DNA from 3 places in the Neobacillus sp. DHD-1R genome. Region 1 is predicted to be linked to each of the others. Evidence: predicted binding sites of a transcription regulator. Region 1 holds the regulator's gene; each other region holds the start of a gene.
The links. Region 1 encodes Rex, which represses fermentation and respiration genes when NADH is low (regulators of the CRP and FNR family bind a similar motif). Its sites were predicted from a motif close to TTGTGAAATATTTCACAA; they were not measured.
Positions count from the first base shown of each region.

Region 2: a site for Rex is predicted at 2,638-2,655, ahead of AC3ANL_RS04485 (cytochrome c3 family protein). Genes of this name have one in related genera too.
Region 3: a site for Rex is predicted at 4,461-4,478, ahead of AC3ANL_RS16915 (cytochrome c oxidase subunit 2A). Genes of this name have one in related genera too.

Region 1 is NZ_CM173232.1:5,104,414-5,112,493, reverse strand. Features, by position in the region: gene tsaB (tRNA (adenosine(37)-N6)-threonylcarbamoyltransferase complex dimerization subunit type 1 TsaB) at 1-547, shown strand, start outside; gene rimI (ribosomal protein S18-alanine N-acetyltransferase) at 554-1,003, shown strand; gene tsaD (tRNA (adenosine(37)-N6)-threonylcarbamoyltransferase complex transferase subunit TsaD) at 1,000-2,025, shown strand; gene AC3ANL_RS25105 (ABC-F family ATP-binding cassette domain-containing protein) at 2,514-4,433, opposite strand; gene moaC (cyclic pyranopterin monophosphate synthase MoaC) at 4,610-5,107, shown strand; gene AC3ANL_RS25095 (redox-sensing transcriptional repressor Rex) at 5,129-5,782, shown strand; gene AC3ANL_RS25090 (YhbD family protein) at 5,948-6,574, shown strand; gene AC3ANL_RS25085 (polymer-forming cytoskeletal protein) at 6,587-7,309, shown strand; gene AC3ANL_RS25080 (cytoplasmic protein) at 7,324-8,034, shown strand.
Region 2 is NZ_CM173232.1:959,538-967,617, reverse strand. Features, by position in the region: gene AC3ANL_RS04490 (NapC/NirT family cytochrome c) at 1-1,122, opposite strand, end outside; gene AC3ANL_RS04485 (cytochrome c3 family protein) at 1,147-2,550, opposite strand; gene secA (preprotein translocase subunit SecA) at 3,069-5,579, shown strand; partial or broken gene AC3ANL_RS04475 (DUF1028 domain-containing protein) at 5,767-6,612, opposite strand; gene hpf (ribosome hibernation-promoting factor, HPF/YfiA family) at 6,872-7,423, opposite strand; gene AC3ANL_RS04465 (ComF family protein) at 7,722-8,080, opposite strand, start outside.
Region 3 is NZ_CM173232.1:3,446,372-3,454,451, reverse strand. Features, by position in the region: gene AC3ANL_RS16940 (nitric-oxide reductase large subunit) at 1-20, shown strand, start outside; gene AC3ANL_RS16935 (hypothetical protein) at 41-187, opposite strand; gene AC3ANL_RS16930 (carboxypeptidase M32) at 384-1,886, shown strand; gene AC3ANL_RS16925 (b(o/a)3-type cytochrome-c oxidase subunit 1) at 1,988-3,655, opposite strand; gene AC3ANL_RS16920 (cytochrome c oxidase subunit II) at 3,655-4,131, opposite strand; gene AC3ANL_RS16915 (cytochrome c oxidase subunit 2A) at 4,153-4,302, opposite strand; gene AC3ANL_RS16910 (type III polyketide synthase) at 4,997-6,085, shown strand; gene AC3ANL_RS16905 (isoprenylcysteine carboxyl methyltransferase family protein) at 6,085-6,654, shown strand; gene AC3ANL_RS16900 (dynamin family protein) at 6,993-8,080, shown strand, end outside.

The DNA.
Region 1 (8,080 bases):
TTTAACGAAGATTGTTGTGGCCAAGGGTCCTGGATCTTATACAGGTGTAAGAATTGGGGTAACAATTGCGAAAACATTAGCATGGACCCTAAACATCCCGCTTGTCGGTGTTTCTAGTCTGGAAATTTTGGCGGCGGGCACAGGTCGCTACTTTAATGGCTTTGTGTCACCATTGTTCGATGCCAGAAGAGGGCAGGTCTATACAGCACTTTACCAATATCAAAACGGAGAGCTGATCGCTGTGGGACAGGATCAGTTAGTTATGTTAGCAGACTGGGCTGCTAAATTAACGAAAGTCAGCCTGCCAATCTTATTTGTGGGTAATGATTTACCTATTCATAAAGAGAAAATTAAAGAATTATTAGGGACAAAAGCCATCTTCGCCAGTGTGACAGAACATAATCCTCGGCCAGCAGAGCTTGCGATGCTTGGTAAGGACAGACCAGGGGAAGACATTCATTCCTTTGTACCCAATTATATTCGTTTGGCAGAAGCGGAGGCTAAGTGGTTGGAGGCAAAAGGGAAAATCTTAAATGGACAGGGATAGAGATAAATGGCAGAAACTTTTGTTTTTCGTTCTATGAGGGAAGAGGATATAGATCAAGTACTTGAAGTGGAGCATGCCTCCTTTACAATACCATGGAGCCGTGAAGCATTTTATAATGAATTAAACATTAATAAATTTGCTGTCTATTTTGTTTTGGAGAAAGACAATAAAATCATCGGATATTGTGGAACATGGGTAGTGGTTGATGAGGCACATGTAACGAATATAGCCATTTTACCTGAATATCGAGGAAAAAAGCTAGGAGAGGCATTACTGACTAACCTCATATCTGTGGTCCGCGAAGCAGGGGCAAGGACTATGACGCTTGAAGTACGTGTAACCAATCATGTGGCCCAATCCCTTTATCGAAAGTTAGGTTTTCAAAATGGCGGGATTCGCAAAAATTATTATTCGGATAATCAGGAAGATGCATTAATAATGTGGGTGAACTTATGAAGAAAGATTTATTGATATTAGGAATTGAGACAAGCTGCGATGAAACGGCTGTGGCAATTATAAAAAATGGCCGCGAAATAGTGGCCAATGTAGTGGCCTCGCAAATTGAAAGTCATAAAAGATTTGGCGGGGTTGTACCTGAAATTGCTTCCCGTCATCATGTCGAGCAAATAACGATAGTGATGGAGGAAGCCTTGCATCAAGCAAACTTAACATTTTCAGAGGTTGATGCGATCGCCGTAACAGAAGGTCCAGGGTTAGTAGGAGCGCTTTTAATTGGCGTAAATGCGGCAAAGGCACTTGCCTTTGCCCATAACATTCCACTTGTTCCTGTCCATCATATCGCCGGGCACATTTACGCAAATAGATTAGTAACAGAATTCAAATTTCCTCTATTGGCCCTAGTGGTATCTGGCGGGCACACAGAGATTGTTTTTATGAAAGAGCATGGTCATTTTGAAGTGATTGGAGAAACAAGGGACGACGCCGCAGGGGAAGCCTATGACAAGGTAGCAAGGACCTTAAATATGCCGTATCCTGGCGGACCACATATCGATCGCTTAGCCCAGGATGGAAGCCCCACAATAGATTTGCCAAGAGCTTGGCTGGAAGAGGGCTCCTATGACTTCAGCTTCAGTGGACTTAAGTCAGCGGTTATCAATACGGTTCACAATGCGGAACAGCGTGGTGAGGTGATCACGCCTGAAGATTTGGCCGCAAGCTTTCAAGCAAGTGTGATTGAAGTGCTGGTGAAAAAAACGGAGAGAGCAGTCGCGCACTATGGTGTTAATCAATTGTTAGTCGCAGGCGGTGTTGCTGCCAATAAAGGTTTAAGGAAAGCGTTAGAGACGACTTTTTCTAAAAACCCTGCGGTTGAATTAGTGATACCTCCATTATCACTATGTACGGATAATGCTGCGATGATTGCTGCAGCCGGCAGTGTGATGTTTGAAAAAGGAATCAGGGCTGGTCTTGACCTTAATGCTAATCCGGGACTGGAAATTGAAATATTTAATAAGTAAGGATGTCTCAAAAAGAGATGTCTCAAGATAAAGGGTCAGACCCCACAATCTCAACCTATAGCTGTACTGCTTCAACCAGTCGACTATAATTGAGTGTTAATTGAGGGGTCTGACCCTTTTGAGACGTATTTCTTTGTTTTGAGACATCTTTTTTTGTGGATAAGCCATTTAGAAAACACTATTTAATACTCTTTTATGTGGATAAGTCTGTGGATTAAGTGGATAATGTGAATAACTATGGTGTTTATTGTGGATATTGTGGAAAAGTATATGGATAACCTACTGTTAATACTTTTTTATTGTGAATAAGATTGTGGAAAAACCCTTAGATTGTGTTGATAAGTAAAAAAGCTGTCGAAAGGAGCATGGATTTTGTATAAAATAATAGAAAATTGTCGAATGTCTCTTTGAAATTTGTTGAATATCAACGAAAATTTTTTGGTTTTTTCCTTAAAAGAAAAAACCGGGCAGCCACCCGGTTTCAACCATTAATCAGCAAGTTCGGCCCAGTCTTCCATTAGTTGCTCAAGCTCAGCCTTAGCCTGTTCACTTTTTAGATTAATTTCTAATACTTTTTCATGGTTTTGAAAAATGTCAGGTTCACAGAGCTTTTCCTCGTAATCTTGGATTTGTTTCTCGAGCTCTTCGATTCGTTGTTCTATTTCTTCTAGTTTTCGTTTACGCTGCCGTTCAAGCTTTTTACTTTCCTTATCCTGTTGATAACTGTTTTTCTCTGAGGTATCCACTAAAGTTTCTTTTTTCGTTGCCGCAGCGAGCGCTAATGCTTCGAGTTCCTCTTGCTCCAGTTTCTTTTCTAGATAATAATCATAATCACCTAAATACTCATCGCTGCCCTTTCGACTTAATTCTAAAACCTTCGTTGCGATCCGGTTAATAAAATAGCGATCGTGAGAGACAAAAAGAATGGTGCCAGGGTAATCAATTAAGGCATTCTCAAGAACTTCTTTACTATCAAGATCAAGGTGGTTCGTAGGCTCATCCAAAATTAGCAGATTGGCCTTTTCCAACATAAGTTTAGCGAGTGCCAGACGGGCTTTTTCCCCGCCGCTTAGGGTAGAGACAATTTTTAACACATCGTCACCGGAAAATAAGAAATTACCGAGAACGGTACGAATTTCTTTTTCACTCTTTAAAGGGTAATCATCCCATAGCTCATTTAATACACGTTTATTAGAAGTTAATTCAGCCTGTTGCTGATCATAATAACCAATCGAAAGGTTTGATCCATATTTGACGGTCCCCTTTAACTCAGGCAGCTTCTTAATAATCGTTTTTAATAGCGTTGATTTGCCGATTCCATTTGGACCAACCAGAGCAATACTTTCCCCTTTATACGCCCGGAAAGTGATCGCCTCTGAAACCATTTCCCCTTGATACCCAATCGCTAAAGAATCTACCATCAAAACATCATTACCACTTTGTTTTTCGATCTCAAAGGAGAATGCAGCCGATTTCTCGTCCCCAAGTGGCCGATCCATCATCTCCATTTTTTCAAGCTTTTTTCGGCGGCTTTGCGCCCGTTTGGTCGTTGAGGCCCTTGCTAAATTCCGATTAATAAAATCTTGCAGGTTAGCGACCTCTTGCTGTTGTTTTTCATAAAGTTTTAAGTCACGTTCATAATTGGCCGCTTTTTGTTCAAGGTAAGCACTATAGTTACCTGTAAACCGCCCAATTTGCTTGCGCGATACCTCGTAAACCTGTGTGACGACTTTGTCTAAAAAGTAACGGTCATGAGAGACAATTAAAATGGCCCCTTCATAACTTTGCAGATATTGCTCAAGCCAGGAAAGAGTTTCAATATCAAGATGGTTGGTCGGTTCGTCCAAAATTAGAATATCCGGTTTGGTTAACAATAGCTTTCCTAAGGCAAGCCTTGTTTTTTGCCCGCCGCTTAAACTTGAAATCATCAAGGAACTTTCATTAAAATGTAACCCATGTAAAACAGAGCGAATATCGGCTTCGTATTGATAGCCTCCCTGCTCTTTAAACTTCACTTGAAGTTGATCATATTCAGATAAGATTCGCTCGTATTTTCCAGTGTCTTCGTATACACTAGAATCGGCCATTTTAGTCTCCAGCTGCCGCAATGACTTTTCCATCGACAACAGATGTTGGAAAACGGTCAACATTTCATCCCAAATGGATAAATTGGACTCAAGGCCAGTATTCTGAGCTAAATAGCCTATGGTCACTTCTTTGGGTTTGATGATCTCGCCGCCATCATGTGACAAATGCCCGGCAATAATCTTCAATAATGTTGATTTGCCGGCACCATTACGGCCAACAAGGGCAACACGGTCCCGTGTTTGTAATTCCAGTTTTATATTAGATAAAATAAGGTCAGCACCATAATATTTTTGTAGTTGATTCACTTGCAATAAAATCATTTTATTCACCTCTATTAACTATAATTAGTGTACCGTATATCCTGAACATCGGCAATAAAGCGGGGCTTTCGATTGGCGGGATTTCTTTTATCAGCGAAAAAATGTATATTTAGTGCAAACTTTCACACACATACTAGTGAAAATAGTGTATTATTTTGGGGTAGGGGGATTTATTGATGGCTGAATTTACTCATTTTAATGAAGAGGGCAGAGCAAAAATGGTCGATGTCAGTGACAAACCAGAGACGGCACGAACGGCTCTTGCACATTCTAGTATTACTGTTAGCAAAGAAATTTTTGATAAAATAACGAACAATGAAATGAAAAAAGGCGATGTCTTAGCAGTAGCCCAAGTTGCAGCGGTGATGGCTGCCAAAAAGACATGGGACATCATTCCGATGTGTCACCCTATTCCATTAACAGGGATCAATATTTCTTTTTCATGGGAAAAAGGGCAAAATGAGAACTACCAATTATCTATAGTTGCAGCTGTAAAAACAAAAGGGAATACAGGTGTGGAAATGGAAGCGCTCACAGCTGCTTCTGCCTGTGCCTTAACCGTTTATGATATGTGTAAAGCAGTCGATAAAAGCATGGTCATTGGACCGACTTATTTAGTCGAGAAGACGGGCGGTAAGAACGGTGATTTTAAGCGAAGCGAACAAGTTAAATAAAAGGAAGGGGTGTGGGAGAGTATGAGTAACGAAACGACAAAGATACCACAGGCGACAGCGAAACGGCTGCCCCTCTATTATCGGTTTTTGAAAAACCTGCATACTGCTGGGAAGCAAAGGGTATCATCAGCGGAATTAAGTGAGGCGGTAAAGGTAGATTCAGCCACTATTCGCAGGGATTTTTCCTATTTTGGGGCCTTGGGGAAAAAGGGCTATGGCTACAACGTCAATTACCTTTTAACATTCTTTCGGAAAACGCTTGATCAAGATGAATTAACAAAGGTTGCATTAATTGGCGTCGGAAATCTAGGAACAGCTTTCTTAAACTATAACTTTTTAAAAAATAATAACACTAAAATAGAGTGTGGCTTTGATGTGGATCCGGCAAAAATGGGAACGAAGATCCGTGAGGTGCCCGTGTATCACATGGATGAATTGGAGAATGTGTTAACGGAGGAAAAAATCTCGGTCGCCATCCTTACCGTTCCTGCGCCCGTTGCACAAATGATTACGGATCGGCTTGTGAATGCAGATGTAAAAGCAATCTTAAATTTTACGCCGGCAAGATTAAATGTGCCTGCATCAATTAGGGTGCATCACATTGATTTAGCAGTAGAGCTGCAATCCTTGATCTACTTTTTAAAACATTATCCGACAGAAGATATAGAAGAATAAGAAAAGGGTCAGACCCCCATGTTAACATTCAATCTATAATCGCTAATTGAAAAGGTCAGCGATATGTTGAAGTTAGGGGGGCAGGCCCTTTTTTTTTGTGCTCAAGTCTAACTTTACAACGTAACAGTGTTATGTTACATTAGAAATAGAAAGGGGTTTTCAATCATGAGCGAGGAGTTAATATCTAAAAAGGATTTACTGGATTATGCAGGAATTTCTTACGGACAGCTATATAGATGGAAGCGTAAAGATTTAATTCCGGAAGAATGGTTTATTCGAAAATCAACCTTTACGGGTCAAGAAACCTTTTTCCCTAAAGAAAAAATCTTAGAGAGAATTAACAAGATACAAACCATGAAAGAAAATTTGTCATTAGATGAACTAGCAGATATGTTTTCACCTAATATTAGTGATATGCAGTTAGACAAAGATGATTTAGTAAAACGTAACATTGTTTCGAATGAAGTGATGAATTTTTATTTAGAACAAGATAAAGGCAGCAACGATAAATTTAATTTTTCACGCATGTTGGAGATATATGTATTAGAGAAACTTTTAGAATCAGGCGATATAAACTTAGATGAAGGAAAAATGCTGCTTCAGCTGTTAAAAGACAATGAGCAGCTCATTAAGCAAAAAAGCTGTGACTTGATCATTACTCGTAAGCTTGGAGTGTCATCCTGTCTGTTACTGATAAATGCAGAAGACTTCCATTTTGAAAAGGGAACAAAAATAATCGTGTCTCTATCGCTTATGGGGTGTATGGAAGAAATTAAAGCAAAATTATTATAAAGGAGACTGGCAATGGATACGAAAAGTAGAGGAGACTTGGTCATTAATGGATTAGGTTCGTCTAACGGAGGCCACTTCCATTTAGTAACGGTTAATGGTAGAGGAACGATCAACAGTGACGTGCAGTGTACGGCGTTTGAGTGCAATGGGTCAGGTACAATGAAGGGGAATGTGGGAGCGGATACCGTCAAAGTGAACGGGAATGCCCGCTTTAATGGGAATATCGAGGCGGAAAAGCTTTCTGTTGAAGGAACGGCAAGGATTGATGAAAACCTCTATGTAAAACAGTTAAAGGTTTCAGGCAAAGTCACGGTTGGTGGAAAAGTAAAATGTGATGAAATCAATCTTCGAGGTCTTTTTGCGGTGAAGGATGATTGTGAAGCGGAGCTTTTTAAAGGGGAATATCGGTTTACCATTGGCGGGCTCTTAAATGCCGATCAAGTTAATATTAAGATTTATGGTGAATGTAAAGCGACAGAAATTGGCGGTCAAACCATTATTGTCAAGCAGCATAAAGGGTCTTTTTTCAGCACTTTATTTAAATCCTTTTTCAAATCGCAATTAGAAGCGGACATCATTGAAGGAGACATCGTTGAGCTAGAAAATACAAAAGCGAAAGTCGTGCGGGGTCATCAAGTCAAGATTGGCGCCAACTGCCAAATAGGTGTCGTAGAATACACCAAAGAATTTTCACAGGATAAAAATGCCGTTATTAGTGACATTCGAAAGGTTTAAGGGAGGGGAAGAACATGGGAAATAGCAAAAACCTTATCATTAATGGCACAGGAAGTTACCCCGGAGGCCAATACGATAAAATCAGCATTCGTGGCGAAGGAACGATTGTGAATGATGTCGAATGTTCTGCTTTTCGTGTCTATGGCACAAGTGAAGCAAACGGAAATGTGACAATCGGAACTGCCAAAATTTTAGGTGAGGCAGAATTTAATGGAAATGTGAGAGTGAAAGAAACACTCGTCATGGGAACCATGAAGGTCGACAAACAAGCCAAATTGGAAAAAATGAAAATCCTTGGTTTGCTGGAAGTGGAGGAAGGCCTCAGTGGTGATGAAGCTATCATAAAAGGAAGTATCGCCGTAAAGGGAGATGTCGAATATGAATTGTTTGATTCAAGCGGCGGCTTTGAAATCAAAGGATTATTATCAGCAGATACAATTAAAATCGGCTTGCGCTTTGGTGAAAGTACAGCAGAGGAGATTGGCGGCGGAAAAATCACGGTGAAAAGAAAGAAAAATTCTCTGCTTCCCTTTGGCAAAGAGGTCGGCACACTTGCTGCCAAGGTGATTGAAGGCGATGAAATTTATTTAGAAAATACAACGGCAGACGTAGTTCGAGGCAATACCGTCAAAATTGGACCTAGTTGTCTCATTGGCGTCGTGGAATATACCCATGAAATGACACAAGACCCATCCTCCACAATTAAAACAAAAACCAAGGTGTAAATAATAGAAAAGGTGTCAGGCACCCATGTGAATTCTTCACATGGTG
Region 2 (8,080 bases), 1.3 Mb from region 1:
CTGATAACATGTTTCTGATACCTTAACTCCTTTTGGAAGTCTAATAGGATGCGTTTGTCTCCACTCCTTGCCATCATGGCTGCTAGGATGACAACTGCTGCATGTGACATTAGATGTTTTGTTTTTGCCTGTCTTTTGATAGTCATGACAGGTTAAACATGCTTCTTCGTTCTTATTTGCAAGAGTTCCATGATTGCTAATAAATCTCTTGTTATGACTTGGCGGGCGTTGTAAATGACACGACTTACAATAAGTATTTTCTTTAGCGTATTCTTGAGGATTGACTTTCTTCGTTTCAATCTTTTCATCATTTAAAAATTTAGTATATGCAGGCTGATCATTAAATAAATTGATCTCCTCGCTAGACATATATTGGTGGCACTCATTACACTTATTCACATCTTTTTTAGCCAAATTGCCGTGTGTTTCAAGTTTGAAATCTTGTTTTTTATGACTTTTTGGAAACATCGTTGTTGTATGACACGATTTACACTCTGTTGTTACTTGACGTGCTTTATGACAATCCATACACGTTTCCATTTTAGGGCTTGTAAACTTAATATCACTCATCATTGATTTACCCAGTGATGAATCCCATTTTGCATAGTCAGATTTAAATGTCACTTTTCGTTCAGCAATCTTTCCATGTGCAACTCCACTATGACATTGGGTACACTTAATATCCTTAGCTAAGTGCTTATCATGAGGGATGATGAGATCTCCTGAGGCAGTTACCTCACGGGCATCCATATTGTGACATGATTCACAAGCGGAATTTGGTATGTCTTTAGGCATTTGAATTGGTGCTGTGTACGTGTTGGTTTTTTGTTTATAAAGCTCAACTACCCCTTCAGCTTTATCTTTCGCTATGTTTTTGGCCCCTGGTTGGACATGACAGTTAACACAATCCACTTCACTGTGTGTGGATGCTTTCCAAGTGTAGTACTCAGGTTTCATCTCATGACAGGATGAACAAAACTTTGAGCTTGATGTTGCTTCTAGCCCTAGTCCACCAAAAACGATGAAAAGGGCTAGAATCAACAATGTTAAAGTCGCAATTTTGATTAACTTATAGCGAAATTGGGGAGGGGTCGGCTGCTCTTGTTCATGATTTTCTTCCATAAAAGCGACCCTCCTTTAATTTTTTTAGTTTTTCACATCAGATTTAAAGCCAGTTCTATGGCAGTATTGGCAATAAACATCTGTTGGCGCTTTTACTTCAGTAGAACCTTCTTTAGGTTTATCACGATCGTGGCAGACAAAACATTCAGCTTTTGCATCAGCTGTCAAAGCTTTATCAGCATGGCCAGTTAACCATTCGTTACTTTCAGCGTGACTTGCTGGGCGGTTAGCGTGACAGGCACTACAGAATTTATTGATTCTTGATTGCTCTTTTACAACGGTAATATTAGGTACATATTTCGTTTTTGTTTCTTTCATCTTAAGTAAAGACATGATGTCTTCTTTTGGTATTTCTCTAGCCCATTTCGAATCCTGGTGACAGTTCATACACTTATCTAACGTTTGAATTGCTGTGCTGCCGTGGTTTCCATTCCAACCTGCCACTTTGTGGCTCTTAGGCACCTTTACCTTTTTATGACAAGTTTCACAGGCCATGGAAAGTTTCACGTCTTTTTGCTGTTTACCAATTGCTTGTAAAATGATGTCTTGTGTTTTTTGATCGTGTTCTGTTAAAGCCTCTGCCTCAGTCTTTTCAGTTTCGTTTGTTGCTACCGTGGTTGCTTCACTAGCCGTTTCTTTTTTGTTTTCTTCCAGTTTTTTCTCTACCTCTTCAGGATTTGGCGGAACATTATAAGATGCTTCCTTCCAAGGCTTTTCGCCATTATTGACTTTGTCATGGCAGTCAATACATGTTCCCATGTTAGGTCTCAAGTATTTTTCTTCCATTAACTTTTCTGCACTCTCTTTTGTCCATTTACCGCGAACCTCTTCAGTGTTGATACCGCGGGTAGCCATTTTCGCATGGACAACTCCTGCGTGACAGGTAATACAAGGAATATCTTCTTCGATATGTCCTTTGTGATTAACCTTTAAGTCACCCGATGCGGTAACAAGCCGATTTTTAGAATGACATTGTAAACAGTTTTCATTGGAAACTGCCTCTTCTTCTGTTTGAACAATTTGTTCAGGTACTCCTGTAACGTGATAGTAAACTTCTTTAAGCGATTTCACTTTATGTGTCAGCATGTTGATGGTTCCTGGTTTAATATGGCACTGTACACATGTGATTTGATTATGAGCACTAGCTGTATAGGTTGAATACTCTGGTGCCATTTCGTGACAGCTTGAACAGAATGACGGAGAGTTTGTAAACGTGAGGACTCCATATCCTCCTCCAAATAAAATAATACAACCAATAAGCGACGCAAATAATAATTTCCACCTGTTAACAGGATTCTTCCAATCTATTCCTCTGAACTTTTGCCAGAGTCTTCGTATTGGGCCTGGTTTTTTTCTATTTTCTCTAGAAACGGGATCTGTTTCTTTATTTTTTCTCCCCCAAAAGGCCACTTTACTCACCCTTCCCATTTTGGATTTATTCTCTCTATTTATTTTCCAACTTAACCTCTCTAAAGGTAGTATCTAACATTGTTAGAGTATAATCCAATGTACAATTTGTGAATATTTCTACACACCTGTGACAAATTTTTTAACTCTAAAAACAACTTGTAAACCTTGTTATATCAATGATTTCCTTATCACTATACCAATAGTGTTAACGTGCATTAAAATCTATATTTATACAATATAAAATGGATTTATGCATTTTTTATTAATTCTAAGCTGGGCCAATTCTAAATAGAATTCAATTCACGTTTAAAAGTCATCAGTTTGTCAAATATGGCAAAAAAACGAAACTGAAATTAGATGTTCTTGATTGAAAGATATATAATAGTAGAATGACAATTTTTCCTTCCTGACTAACATTGTTGTCACTGTTTAGATGAAATGGTAAGATGAAAAGGGAAATTATCGAATATTTTTGACATGACTATTTTTGAAAAAATTGTACTTTGAGTCTCGATAAAAAGGAGCGTTCATCAGAGATGGGGATTTTAAATAAAGTTTTTGATCTGAACAAACGCGAGCTGAAGCGGTTAGATAAGCTTGCTTTAAAAATTGACGCACTTGCGGTTGAAACGGAAAGATTAACCGATGACCAGCTTCGTGAAAAAACAGAGGAGTTCAAGTCCCGTTATCAAAATGGCGAAACACTTGATGATCTGCTTGTTGAAGCATTTGCAGTGGTTCGTGAAGGGGCGCGCCGTGTCCTTGGCTTGTATCCGTATCATGTTCAGCTAATGGGGGGAATTTCTCTCCATGAAGGGAATATTTCGGAGATGAAGACTGGTGAAGGTAAAACGTTAACCGCGACCATGCCGGTTTATTTGAATGCCATCTCTGGCAAAGGCGTTCATGTGGTAACAGTCAACGAATATTTAGCAAGCCGGGACGCATCTGAAATGGGTGAATTGTATCAATTTTTAGGCCTAACCGTTGGCTTAAATTTGAACAGTATGGATAAGGATGAAAAACAGGCTTCCTATGCCTGTGATATTACCTACGGTACCAACAATGAATTTGGCTTTGACTACCTGCGTGACAATATGGTCCTTTATAAGGAACAAAAGGTCCAGCGTCCACTTTTTTATGCAGTTATTGATGAAGTTGACTCCATCTTAATCGATGAAGCCCGTACACCACTGATTATTTCAGGGTCGGCGCAGAAATCAGCTGTCCTCTACATCCAAGCAAATGCGTTTGTCCGGATGCTGACAAAGGATACCGATTATACGTATGATGAAAAAACTAAGGGTGTTATGTTGACAGAGGAAGGGATCAGCAAAGCCGAGAAAGCCTTCGGAATTGAAAACCTCTTTGATATGGCACATGTTACTTTGAACCATCATATTAACCAGGCGTTAAAGGCAAATGTCAGCATGCATCTTGATGTTGATTATGTAGTGCAGGAAGGCGAAATTGTCATTGTTGACCAATTTACTGGTCGTTTAATGAAGGGCCGCCGCTATAGTGAAGGCTTGCACCAAGCAATTGAAGCAAAAGAAGGCCTTGAAGTTCAAAACGAAAGTATGACAATGGCCACAATTACGTTCCAAAACTACTTCCGTATGTATGAAAAATTAGCTGGTATGACTGGTACAGCCAAAACGGAAGAAGAAGAATTCCGCAATATTTATAATATGAATGTTATTGTCATCCCGACGAACAGACCAATCGCCCGTGATGACCGGCCTGATTTAATTTACTCATCCATGGATGGTAAGTTCCGTGCCGTGGTCGAAGATATTGCCGAACGTAATCAAAAAGGACAGCCGGTGCTTGTTGGTACGGTCGCGATTGAAACGTCTGAGCTCATTTCAAATTATTTATCCAAAAAACGGATTCAGCACAATGTCTTGAATGCGAAAAACCATGAACGTGAAGCCGAAATTATTGCGGAAGCCGGTCACAAGGGTTCCGTAACAATTGCGACGAATATGGCTGGTCGTGGTACGGACATTAAGCTTGGCGAAGGTGTGATCGAACTTGGCGGTCTAGCCGTTATTGGAACCGAGCGCCACGAGAGCAGACGGATTGATAACCAGCTCCGCGGACGTTCCGGACGTCAAGGGGACCCTGGTGTCACTCAGTTCTACTTATCAATGGAAGACGAATTAATGCGCCGCTTTGGCTCCGATAATATGAAAAACATGATGCAAAAGCTTGGCATGGATGACACTCAGCCCATTCAAAGCAAGATGGTGTCCCGTGCGGTGGAATCAGCGCAGAAACGTGTTGAAGGAAATAACTTCGATGCGCGGAAGCAGCTATTGCAATATGATGACGTACTACGTCAACAGCGTGAGATTATATACTCCCAGCGTGATGAAGTGTTAGAATCAGAAAATCTTCGTGACATTGTTCAAAAGATGATTCTAAATTCGATTGAGCGTAATGTTAATGCCCATGCCTCTCTTCATGAGGATGAAGAAGACTGGAATCTTCAAGCCATTGTGGATTATGTAAATGCTACCCTTCTGAATGAAGGCGACATTACCGTTGAAAATCTTAAGGGCAAGGACCCTGAGGAAATAGTAGAAGCCATCTTGGAAAAAGTAAAAGAGCGTTACGAAGAGAAGGAGCAGATTCTTTTCCCTGAACAAATGCGTGAATTTGAAAAGGTTGTTACCTTAAGGGCAGTTGACTCCAAGTGGACGGACCATATTGATGCGATGGATCAGCTTCGCCAAGGTATCCATTTACGTGCATATGGACAAATCGATCCGTTGCGTGAATACCAGCATGAAGGCTTTGCGATGTTTGAAGCGATGATTCAATCGATTGAAGACGAAACCGCCATGTACATCATGAAGGCTGAAATCCGCAATAACCTTGAGCGTCAAGAGGTAGCAAAAGGACAAGCGGTGAATCCGAAAGAAGACGGCGAGCCTGTTAAGAAGAAACCAAAAGTAAACCAGATCGATGTCGGCCGCAATGACCCATGTATCTGTGGCAGTGGCAAGAAGTATAAGAACTGCTGCGGGGCAGCGAAATAACTCAAATGTGGACTTTTAAGACCGGTGAACGAATCACCGGTCCTTTTTCTTTTAACAAGGATCTTTGGTTTAGTTCCACTTAAATTTTGAACAGAGGCTGCGTTGTTTATTTGCCAGATATACAAACTCTATAAACAAATAAAAGGTGCGCCATGTCAGGCGCACCTTTTGTATTGATCCTGTATAATCAATTATAATCTCTCATAAATTGAAGGACTTCTAAATCAATCCATCCTGTTTTTTGTTCTCTCATTTCAAAGTTTTCAGTATGGATAAAGGCGGTAAGTGCCTGTTGAATATGTTCATCGCTTGCTGCATCAACTGAAAGGTAAGCAAGTCTTGTTAAATGGTGTACCACTTCTGTTTTAACTTCCCCTTCAATTGCTGCAACCTTTTCCGGCTTTGATGGGGAAAAATATAATTGCTGTAATTGAAAAATTCGGATGAGCTCCCTGATTGGTTCAGGATGGTCGTCCACTCGCAAATCAATAAAACGGTCATTAAAGCCTCAATAACCACCTTTTTCTTTTACAACATAAAGAGCGGCAGATTGTTTTCCTCTGCTGTCGCCACCCGCTTCCTGGCCTGCATCAAGTGCCGCAAGAAGCCTCGCAGCTAATGTTCCCTCAGCCTCATCAAACGTTCTAGCCATCGCTTCTACAGTCTTTTCATCCACTAAGATATTTCCTTGTGCGGCAAAGTTATGTCCTGTAAGGCCACCGGCCCAGTCATAGCATTCCCTTCCAGTAAAGGTTGCTGCATTTCCGGCTGCATCAATAAGGCCAACTTGGCGCATTTCCCGTTCAGGATCCTCTGCAAGCAATAGCTCAAGTGCTTCTTGCGCAGACTTTCCTTGTGCCATTAATTCCAATCCCTTTGGGCCATAGGCTGTATTTGCATAAGACTGAGTCGCTACCGCTCCTACACCTGCTTTAGCCCAAGGAACAACAGAGCCCACACCTAGAAATTTTGATTGAACAGCAATTCCCCATTCTTTTTCGATAGGGTCAAAGCCAAGGATTGAAAATGTCATGAGTAAATCCAGCCTCCAAATTTATAAAAATAAATATCTTGAAATCCATTTTGAACACTTTTAAAGGTTGATTAGATAGAAGAATCAGAGTTTATTATACCTAAATAATTTATATAGATGAGGCATAAGCGGAACGCCCCCGAATGGCTGGGAGACGGACGAGTCTCACTCAATAAAAATTCTTCACAGGTATAAAATCTATAATTTTCTAAAACTCCAAAAAAACGCCGCTCCATTGGAGCAGCGCTTTTTCATATATTTATTGTGCTTCAATTAAGCCGTAGCGGCCATCTTTCCGCTTGTAGACAACATTTGTACGATTATTATCTGAATTCGTAAATACATAGAAACTGTGACCAAGCATGTTCATTTGTAAGATTGCCTCTTCACTATCCATAGGCTTCAAATCGAAACGTTTTGTCCGAACTAGCTCAAGATCATCTTCATCTACAACTACATCATTAACTTCAGGGCTTTCAGTGGCAAAGGTAACTGGTAAATCACCTTTTTCACGGAATTTACGGTTGACTTTTGTTTTGTGCTTGCGGATTTGGCGCTCAAGTTTATCAGTAATCAAATCAATTGCCCCATACATATCCACGTTTGTTTCCTCAGCACGTAAAACTAATTGTGGGAGTGGAATGGTTACCTCTACTTTTGAAGTTTTATCTTGATTGAATCTTAGATTCACATTTACGTTTGCTTCTAGTGCTTCTGTAAAATAACGCTCCAATTTAGAAATTTTTCTTTCAACATATTCTCTAATTGCTGGAGTTACCTCAATGTTTTCGCCACGTACGTTATAGTTCATGTGGACTCCTCCTTTAGTTAAGGCTATGTATTACATTTCTATTTTACCCTCTTATTATCCTGCTAAATCCTAACAATAATTTTGTCGAATTATTGACAAAAACAACGGGAAAATAGTGAGAATGTTTTCTATCACCTTTGACAAGGATAAGCAGGTTTACTAAAATGAATAGTTATTCATCTTAATTTTAATATTACTAGGGACAATTTTCCAGTAAAATGCTCACCGAAATCCACTTGTATTGTGTCCTTTCCACATGGACAGTGTCCACGAATGGTGTCAGGCACTATCAAAGGCACTAACGAGCAAGTGTCACGGACTGAATGCTCACAGCCCCTGCTTCTTTTAATAGTTTGGCTGCATGTCTTAGGGTGGAGCCGGTTGTGTAAATATCGTCGACTACGACGATTTTTTTCCCTTCTATGTGGATCTCAGGATCGATGTTAAAAACTTGTTTTAGATGGATCCGCTCTGACCTTGATTTTTTTGATTGTTTTTCGGAGTGGATCCGCGTGAGAATAGCCGAGGTAAAAAAGCCTGCTGCTGTTAAAAGGGCTGCAGCTTGATTAAATCCGCGCTCATAAAGTCTCTCTTCACTTAATGGTATTGGTACAAATAAATCTGCATCCAGTTTTGAAAGCTCTTCTTTAAAATATT
Region 3 (8,080 bases), 1.7 Mb from region 1:
CATTCGATGATGAAGAATAATAAAGATAAATCCGTAAAGCTTAGCTTTGCGGATTTTCTTTTTTACTATTTTCATAGCATTCAAAGCAGTAGATTTCTTTATCATCTGTTTGAACACCATTAAAAAAGCCAGCTAAACAAAACACTTCTTTGTTGCAGATGGCACATGTACCGACAAGCTCTTTCACATTCCTTCCCCCTGACACAATTATTGATTTAATTAAAAACATCTTTGAAGTGTGAGACTAAGGAAATAATAAATGAATTCTAGGTTGGCTTATCCATTCCCTTCATTTTACGTGAATTTTATTCACGTCCTCATCAACAGATAACTATTTTCAGAATAATATGCTAAAATTTAAGGGATGAAAAGGGGGGAATGTAATGAAAATTGCTCAATTAGAAAAGGAATTTTTGGACTACACCAAAAAAATATCTGCGTATAATGAAGCACTGGGATTAATTTATTGGGATTTAAGAACAGGAGCACCGAAACAGGGGGTAGAACAACGCGCGGAAGTAGTTGGAATGCTATCTTCCGAAGTGTTTAAAATGTCTACTTCCGAAGAGATGGCGGCATACATAGCAAATTTATCGAAACAAACACTGCCTGAAACGACAACTAAAATTCTTCAAGAATGTAAAAAGGAATATGAACGAAACAAGAAAATACCAGCAGATGAATATAAAGAGTTCGTAATCCTTCAATCAAAGGCAGAAAGCGTTTGGGAAGATGCAAAGGTGAAATCTGATTTTGCATTGTTTAGTCCATATCTTGAGAAGCTGGTAGCGATGACCAAACAGTTCATCTCCTATTGGGGATATGATGAGAATAAATACGATGTATTATTAGATATGTACGAACCAGGTATTACAGTGAAAGTGTTGGATCAAGTTTTCGGCAAGTTAAGGGCGGAAATAGTTCCTTTGGTAAAGCAGATTTCACATGCACCAGAAAAGCCAAAAACAGATTTTCTATTTGAAAGATTTCCAAAGGAAAATCAACGAGAATTGAGTTTGAAAATCCTCGACAATATGGGGTTTAACTTCAATGCAGGAAGACTAGATGAAACCGTTCATCCTTTTGCAACGGGCTTAAACCCTGGAGATGTACGAGTCACCACCAATTATAACGAACACGACTTCCGTACCGCCGTCTTTGGAACGATTCATGAGGGCGGTCACGCCCTTTATGAGCAAAATATATCAAAAGACTTAATCGGCACACCGCTGTGCACAGGCACCTCCATGGGAATTCATGAATCTCAGTCTCTTTTTTATGAAAATATTCTAGGGCGTAGTTTTTCATTTTGGAAAAATAACTATGAACTGTTAAAGGAATATGCAGATGGCCAGTTTGATCAGATAGAAGTTGAAGATTTTTATCGAGCCATAAATGAGTCTAAGCCATCATTCATTAGAATTGAGGCAGATGAATTAACCTACCCGCTTCATGTAATTATCCGTTATGAGATTGAAAAGGGGTTATTCAATGATGAAATAGAGGTCAAGGATTTACCTCGAATCTGGAATGATAAATATGAAGAGTACTTAGGCGTTCGTCCTGAAAATGATGCAATGGGTGTTCTACAGGATGTGCATTGGGCAGGGGGCAGCTTTGGCTATTTTCCATCCTATGCCTTGGGATATATGTATGCTGCTCAATTTAAACATAAAATGCTTGAGGACTACCCAAACTTTGAACAACTAGTCGAGGAGGGTAACCTCCTCCCAATTAAAGAATGGCTGACCCAAAATATCCACCAATATGGAAAGCTTAAAAAACCGCTAGATATCTTACAGGATGTAACCGGTGAGGGGTTAAATCCCCAATATTTAATTGATTACCTATATGATAAGTATAAAAAGGTTTATCATTTAAATTAAACAAAATTACCGTAATTGTTATAAATTATACAAAAAAGGATGTCTCACAACAAAGGGTTAAACCCTTATGAGACATCCTCTTTTTCAAATTGGTTTATTAACTACCATTTGCTCCACGTTTGAAATCCTTTTGATCCAGGAGGTGCATTCTGGATGATGTCAATAAACGGTATCGTGTAAGCAAAAAGGATAAGGGCGGCGGTAATACCGAGCCATAATTTCCAGTTTTCAAATACCATTGGTGCTGCTTCTTCTGTATTTTCTGCTTCTGCAACAGGGAATTCTTCTTCCCCTTTAGGAGCAAAGAAAGCAAGGTTGATAAAGATAATTAATACAAGGATGATGCCAAGGAATAAAATTGAACCACCCACTGCTTGAGCAATTTGATAAGGAACCCATTCAGCGGCCTGTTTAGCCCCGCCGTAAGTGGAGAAAGCTGATCGTCTTGGCCCGCCAAGCAAACCTTGGATATGCATAGCCCCTGACATAAATACCATTCCGACAAACCAAACCCATGCCTGGATAATTCCTAATTTATTCATCGTTTTTGTTAATTTACGTCCTGTTAAATGTGGAACAAGCCAATAGGAAATTCCAAAGAACGTTAATACCACAGATGTAGCTGCTGTTAAATGGAAGTGACCGGTTACCCAAATCGTGTTATGGACCACTTGATCCATTTGGTTGGATGCATTGATAATACCACCTGCACCTGCAGGGATAAAAGAGGCCATTCCAATAAACGGTACTGTGAAACGAGCATCATTCCATGGAAGTACTTTAAACCAGCCAAAAAGACCAGTAGCTCCTTTTGAGCGACCATATCTCTCAAATGTGGCGAATAAAGAGAAAGCAGTCATTAGAGATGGAATAATAACCATAAATGTTAAGATAACTTGAAGAAATTTCCAAGCCGGATCAATACCTGGCTCGGTCAATTGGTGATGGAACCCAACAGGTATAGAGAATAATAAGAATAAAATAAAGGACAACCGTGCTAACGAATCAGAGAAAATTTTTCCGCCAATTATTTTTGGGATAATCGCATACCAACACATATAAGCTGGCAGTAACCAAAAATAAACTAATGGGTGACCAAAATACCAGAATAAAGTACGACTAACTAATACGTCAACAGTGTCGACTAATCCAAGTGACCATGGGAGCAATTGGAATAAAACAGTAGCGGCAACACCTAATGTAGCAACAATCCAAAGCACTGTATTAATAACAGCCATGAAACTTAATAGCGGACTAGGTTTTCCAGGATTATTTTTCCGCCATTTGGCATAAGTCATGATTTGTGCCGCACCATCAACCCAGCTTCCGACCACAACAAAAGTTAAACCTAAATAGAAAATCCAGTGGGCTTTTAGTGGTGCATAAAACGTATAAAGCACGGATGCTTCCTTCAGTAATACCATGGTAGCAGCCATTAATGTACCGACCAGCATGACCCAAAAGCCAACCCAGCCTGTACGTCTGGCAGCATTAGAATGACCGCCAGTTGTTCTGCTTACAGCAGCATATTGAAAACCCATAATAAAGAAGGTTGTTAACACAAGTCCCATTAATACGCCATGGACCGTTAAGATTTGATAGTAATCAATTCCCCAAGGAAGTTCCCATTTACCAGAACGGACTAATGTCTGCAAAAGACCCATCAATCCGCCAAGAGCAAGAGCCGCAAAGGCCACAAAAAAGTGTGCCATGGAAAGTTTTGCATCACGAGGGTCTACTTTTACTTTTACAGCTGCACCGTTAACCATTATTTTACCACCTCAATCTTCGCACTCATTAAATGATGTCCAGTACCACAATATTCATTACAAACAATTAAATATTCGCCTGCTTTATCAAAAGTTGTCGTATATTCACTCACATAACCGGGTTCAAGCATCATATTAATATTTGTACCAGCCATTTCGAAGCCGTGAATAACATCTTTGGTTGTGGCAATGACTTTAACTTTTGCACCAAGCGGCACTTCTACTTGTGCAGGGGTATAGGAGAAAGCGGATGCTACAAAAACTAATTCATAGTCCCATTCTTTTCCTTCCACCTTATGTAGACCTGGTTTATTGAAAGGCTTTGTTTGATCGACCTTTTCAGGATTAATAGTTGTTAAACAGCTGGCGGGCTTGTTGCCAAGGTAGAAGGCGCTAACACCTACTACAGTTAAAAAAATAACCAAGCAGCTAATGCCAAAAGTCAGCCATATTTTTTCAAATTTATGCATGTGCATGGATTCTTCCCCCTTTAATCGTTAAAAACGTTCTACAAAAAGATAGTAGACCCCAACCCAAGTGACGATGATAAATGCTCCCAAAAGGAAAACGGAAGCTAATGTCCCTTTGAGAGAAGAGCTGTCTTCCACTTCTGTTTTTTGGTGTGTTTTCAGTTCCACCTTTGCCATCCCCAAGACCCCCCTTTAGAAAATTAATAAATAATTTAGTAAGTTCTCTTTCATAATACAAAACAATTGCGAAAGAAAAATATGAAATTTCATAGTTCACAAATTGTTCATTCCTTAGGTAACTACTATGTTAAAGTTAATAACTTGTTGTAACAGTGATTTATATCACTTCACAAAGGGGGTAAATGTGAACAAACTATGAACAATCACACCTTAGCTGTGATATAAGGAATTGTCGTGGTTTCATAAATATTAAAAATCCCTATTTCTTGGAAAAATTCACACTCTTGAAAATCAAAAATATGATAAAAATAAATACCTTATTTTCTTGTGAAAGTGAGTGGTTTTTTTGGAAAAATATTATTGCGAACATTGTCGCCTTCTATATAATGAAATGGAATATTGTAAAGTTTGCGGATCCTTAGCCAGTAACAAAATAAAGATTGAAGTTCAAACCCAATCGGAAAAACAATAATTGGAGGAAAGCAGAGAGCCTCTCTTAATTGGAAAAGTTTATCTAATGAAGGAATTCATAATTCGCGATATAATTTAAGAGCACAGCAACAACCTTCAAAACGTTTGCTTCCCAATCGATGGGAAGCCTTTTTTTTGCCCCTCTTAAGAAATAAAAATCTTCGAATAATATTCAATGAATTGGAAAAAATAACCCTATAAAGATGGAAGGAGAATGATGATGCCTGCCATTATATCTGTTTCAGAGGTTATTCCCCCATTTGAAATCAAACAAGAACAAGCATCGGAATTTGCACGAGAGCTTTTTGCTGACTCATTTAAAGATATTGAAAGACTATTAAAAGCTTTTCAGAATGGACAAATTGAAAAAAGATATTTTGTTAAAAATTTAGACTGGTTTAAAGAGAATCATACCTTTGAAGAGAAGAATAATGCTTATATTGAGTCTGCGGTTACACTGGGAAAGGAAGCAATCGTAAACTGCTTAACTAATCAAAGCTTTCTTAAGACAGCCATCTCGACGGAAGAAATTGATGCCATTATTTTTGTCTCCTCAACGGGAATGTCCACTCCAAGTATTGATGCTAGAATCATGAATGAATTGCCGTTTAATCCACATACAAAGCGGGAACCCCTTTGGGGACTTGGCTGTGCTGCAGGTGCCGTTGGATTATCACGTGCATATGAATATTGTTTAGCATTTCCCAAGGCAAAAGTCATCGTACTTTCTGTGGAGCTCTGCAGTTTGACGTTTCAAAAGAATGACCTTTCTAAAAGTAATCTTATTGGAACATCGCTTTTTGCAGATGGAATTGCCTGTGCCTTGGTTTGCGGGGATGAAGCGGGAGCAGAAGAATTTAGAAGAAAAAAAACATCTCCTTCGATTATTGCTACGCAGTCCACATTAATGCCAAATTCCTTGGATGTAATGGGCTGGGAAATAAGAAATGCAGGACTATTTGTCATATTTTCCCGTGATATTCCTCAAATTATTGAAGGCTGGCTGAAGCCCAATGTTAGGGATTTTTTAGCCGCACATCAAATAGAGCTTGAACAAATTAACCATTTTATAGCTCACCCCGGTGGAAAAAAAGTCTTGGATGCTTATGTAAAGTCCTTAAACATTCCACCTTCCATGAATGCAGTGTCGTTGGATGTATTAAAGCAGTATGGAAATATGTCGTCTGCAACAATCTTTTATGTTTTGAGGCGGTATATGGAGATGGACATTCACAAAGACGCCTTGGGATTAGGGACAGCACTTGGACCGGGTTTTAGCTCAGAATTATTACTGTTGAGGTGGAAATAATGGCCCATGACCTTCCATTCCTTCTATTCATCAGTTTTATCATGATCGAACGGATTGTCGAACTTTTCATTGCTAAAAGCAATGAAAAATGGATGAAAAAACAGGGTGCCGTTGAGTTTGGTGCAAGCCATTATAAATTAATGGTAGTTATGCATATCCTGTTTTTTATGGTATTACCAATCGAGCAGGTTTTATTGGAACTTGAACTTTCCCCTTTTTGGCCTCTTTTCCTTGGGCTATTTTGTTTAGCGCAAATTATGAGAACTTGGGCCATCTCGTCACTCGGCCGGTATTGGAACACAAAAATATTGGTCTTAGCAAATGCCAACGTAGTGAGAAAGGGACCATACCGCTTTTTGAAACATCCGAATTATCTGGTGGTAGCTATTGAATTGTTTGTTATCCCAATGCTGTTTAACGCCATATTTACTGCTCTTCTATTTACCGTTCTAAATGTCATGATGCTGAGGATTCGAATTCCAGCAGAAGAAAAAGCACTAAGGTCCTTAACAGGGTATGAAGGGGTTTTTCGAGACTGCAATCGCTTTTTACCTAGGTTTGTTAAATAACTGTGACAGTTTTTTATGGGATATTGAAAATGATTATCACCTGTGCTAAAATAATTCCAACGATGAAAATCATTCTCAGTGATACTCCGATAAGGTAGGTGTTACATATGGCTTTTGCCTTTGTTGGTGGAACGGTTATTATATATGCATTTGTCATGAAGCACGTCTTAAAAAATGTTACTCAATAAAAAATTATTTTTGAATGAGCCAGGGAGAAATCCTTGGTTTTTTGTTTTGTTCGGAAATTTGTTTATTTAAAGAGAATGTCATAATAGGAAAAGTTTGAATAATCGTATAAAATAAATATTATTACGATGATGGTAAGGGGAATAAATAAAATGGTGCAAATAGCCAATCCAATGGAAACGATTCAAACACTTAAACAAAAAATGGTGTTGATATATGAATATTTACTAAAGCATCATGATGTTGAAAACGCCGAAAAGGTGAAACAACTTGCAAGAAAGTTAGAAAATCGAGAATTTCTTTTTGCATTCTGCGGTCATTTTTCAGCTGGAAAATCTACCATGATAAATCAGGTGGTTGGGGAAAATTTATTGCCGTCAAGCCCGATTCCAACGAGTGCAAACTTAGTCAAGGTTAAATCTGGTGAGGATTATGCAAAGGTTTTCTTTAAAAATGAAAAGCCAAGACTTTATTTGGCTCCTTATGATTATGAGCTTGTAAAAAATTATTGTAAAGATGGCGATAAGATTGAAGAACTGGAGATCAGCCACAGTGATTCTCAATTACCATCCAATACGGTCATTATGGATACACCAGGTATTGATTCAGCTGATGATGCCCATCGCATCGCCACGGAATCAGCCATACATTTAGCTGACCTCATCTTCTATGTCATGGACTATAACCATGTCCAAGCAGAATTGAATTTTTTATTTACAAAGGAATTAACGGAGGCAGGAAAAGATGTTTACTTAGTCATTAATCAAATTGATAAACACAAAGAGGATGAATTAAGTTTTCAAGACTTCCAAAAAAGTGTTGTCGATGCTTTTGCATCCTGGGGTGTGAAGCCAGCAAGAATTTTTTATACTTCTTTAAAATTTAAAGATCACCCGTTTAATGAATTTACACACCTTCAGACCTTTATTGCTGATAAATTATCGACAAAGGATGAACTGTTGGTTCCTTCTATTTTTCATTCATTAAGAAAAATTGCTTACAATCATGTTGAACAAGCGAAAAAGCTTGAAGAGGAGAAGCTCACACAGTTCCTAGAGATATTGAACGAATTAACAGAGCTAGAAAGACAAGATTTAACTTTTTCCTATCAAAAACTCACTGCAGATTTTAAGAAGCTCAATAAAGATAGTCGCGAAAAGGAAAAGGAATTTGATGAGCAAATTGCTCAAATAATGAAGAATGCTTATCTTATGCCCTTTCAAACAAGGGAATTAGCAGA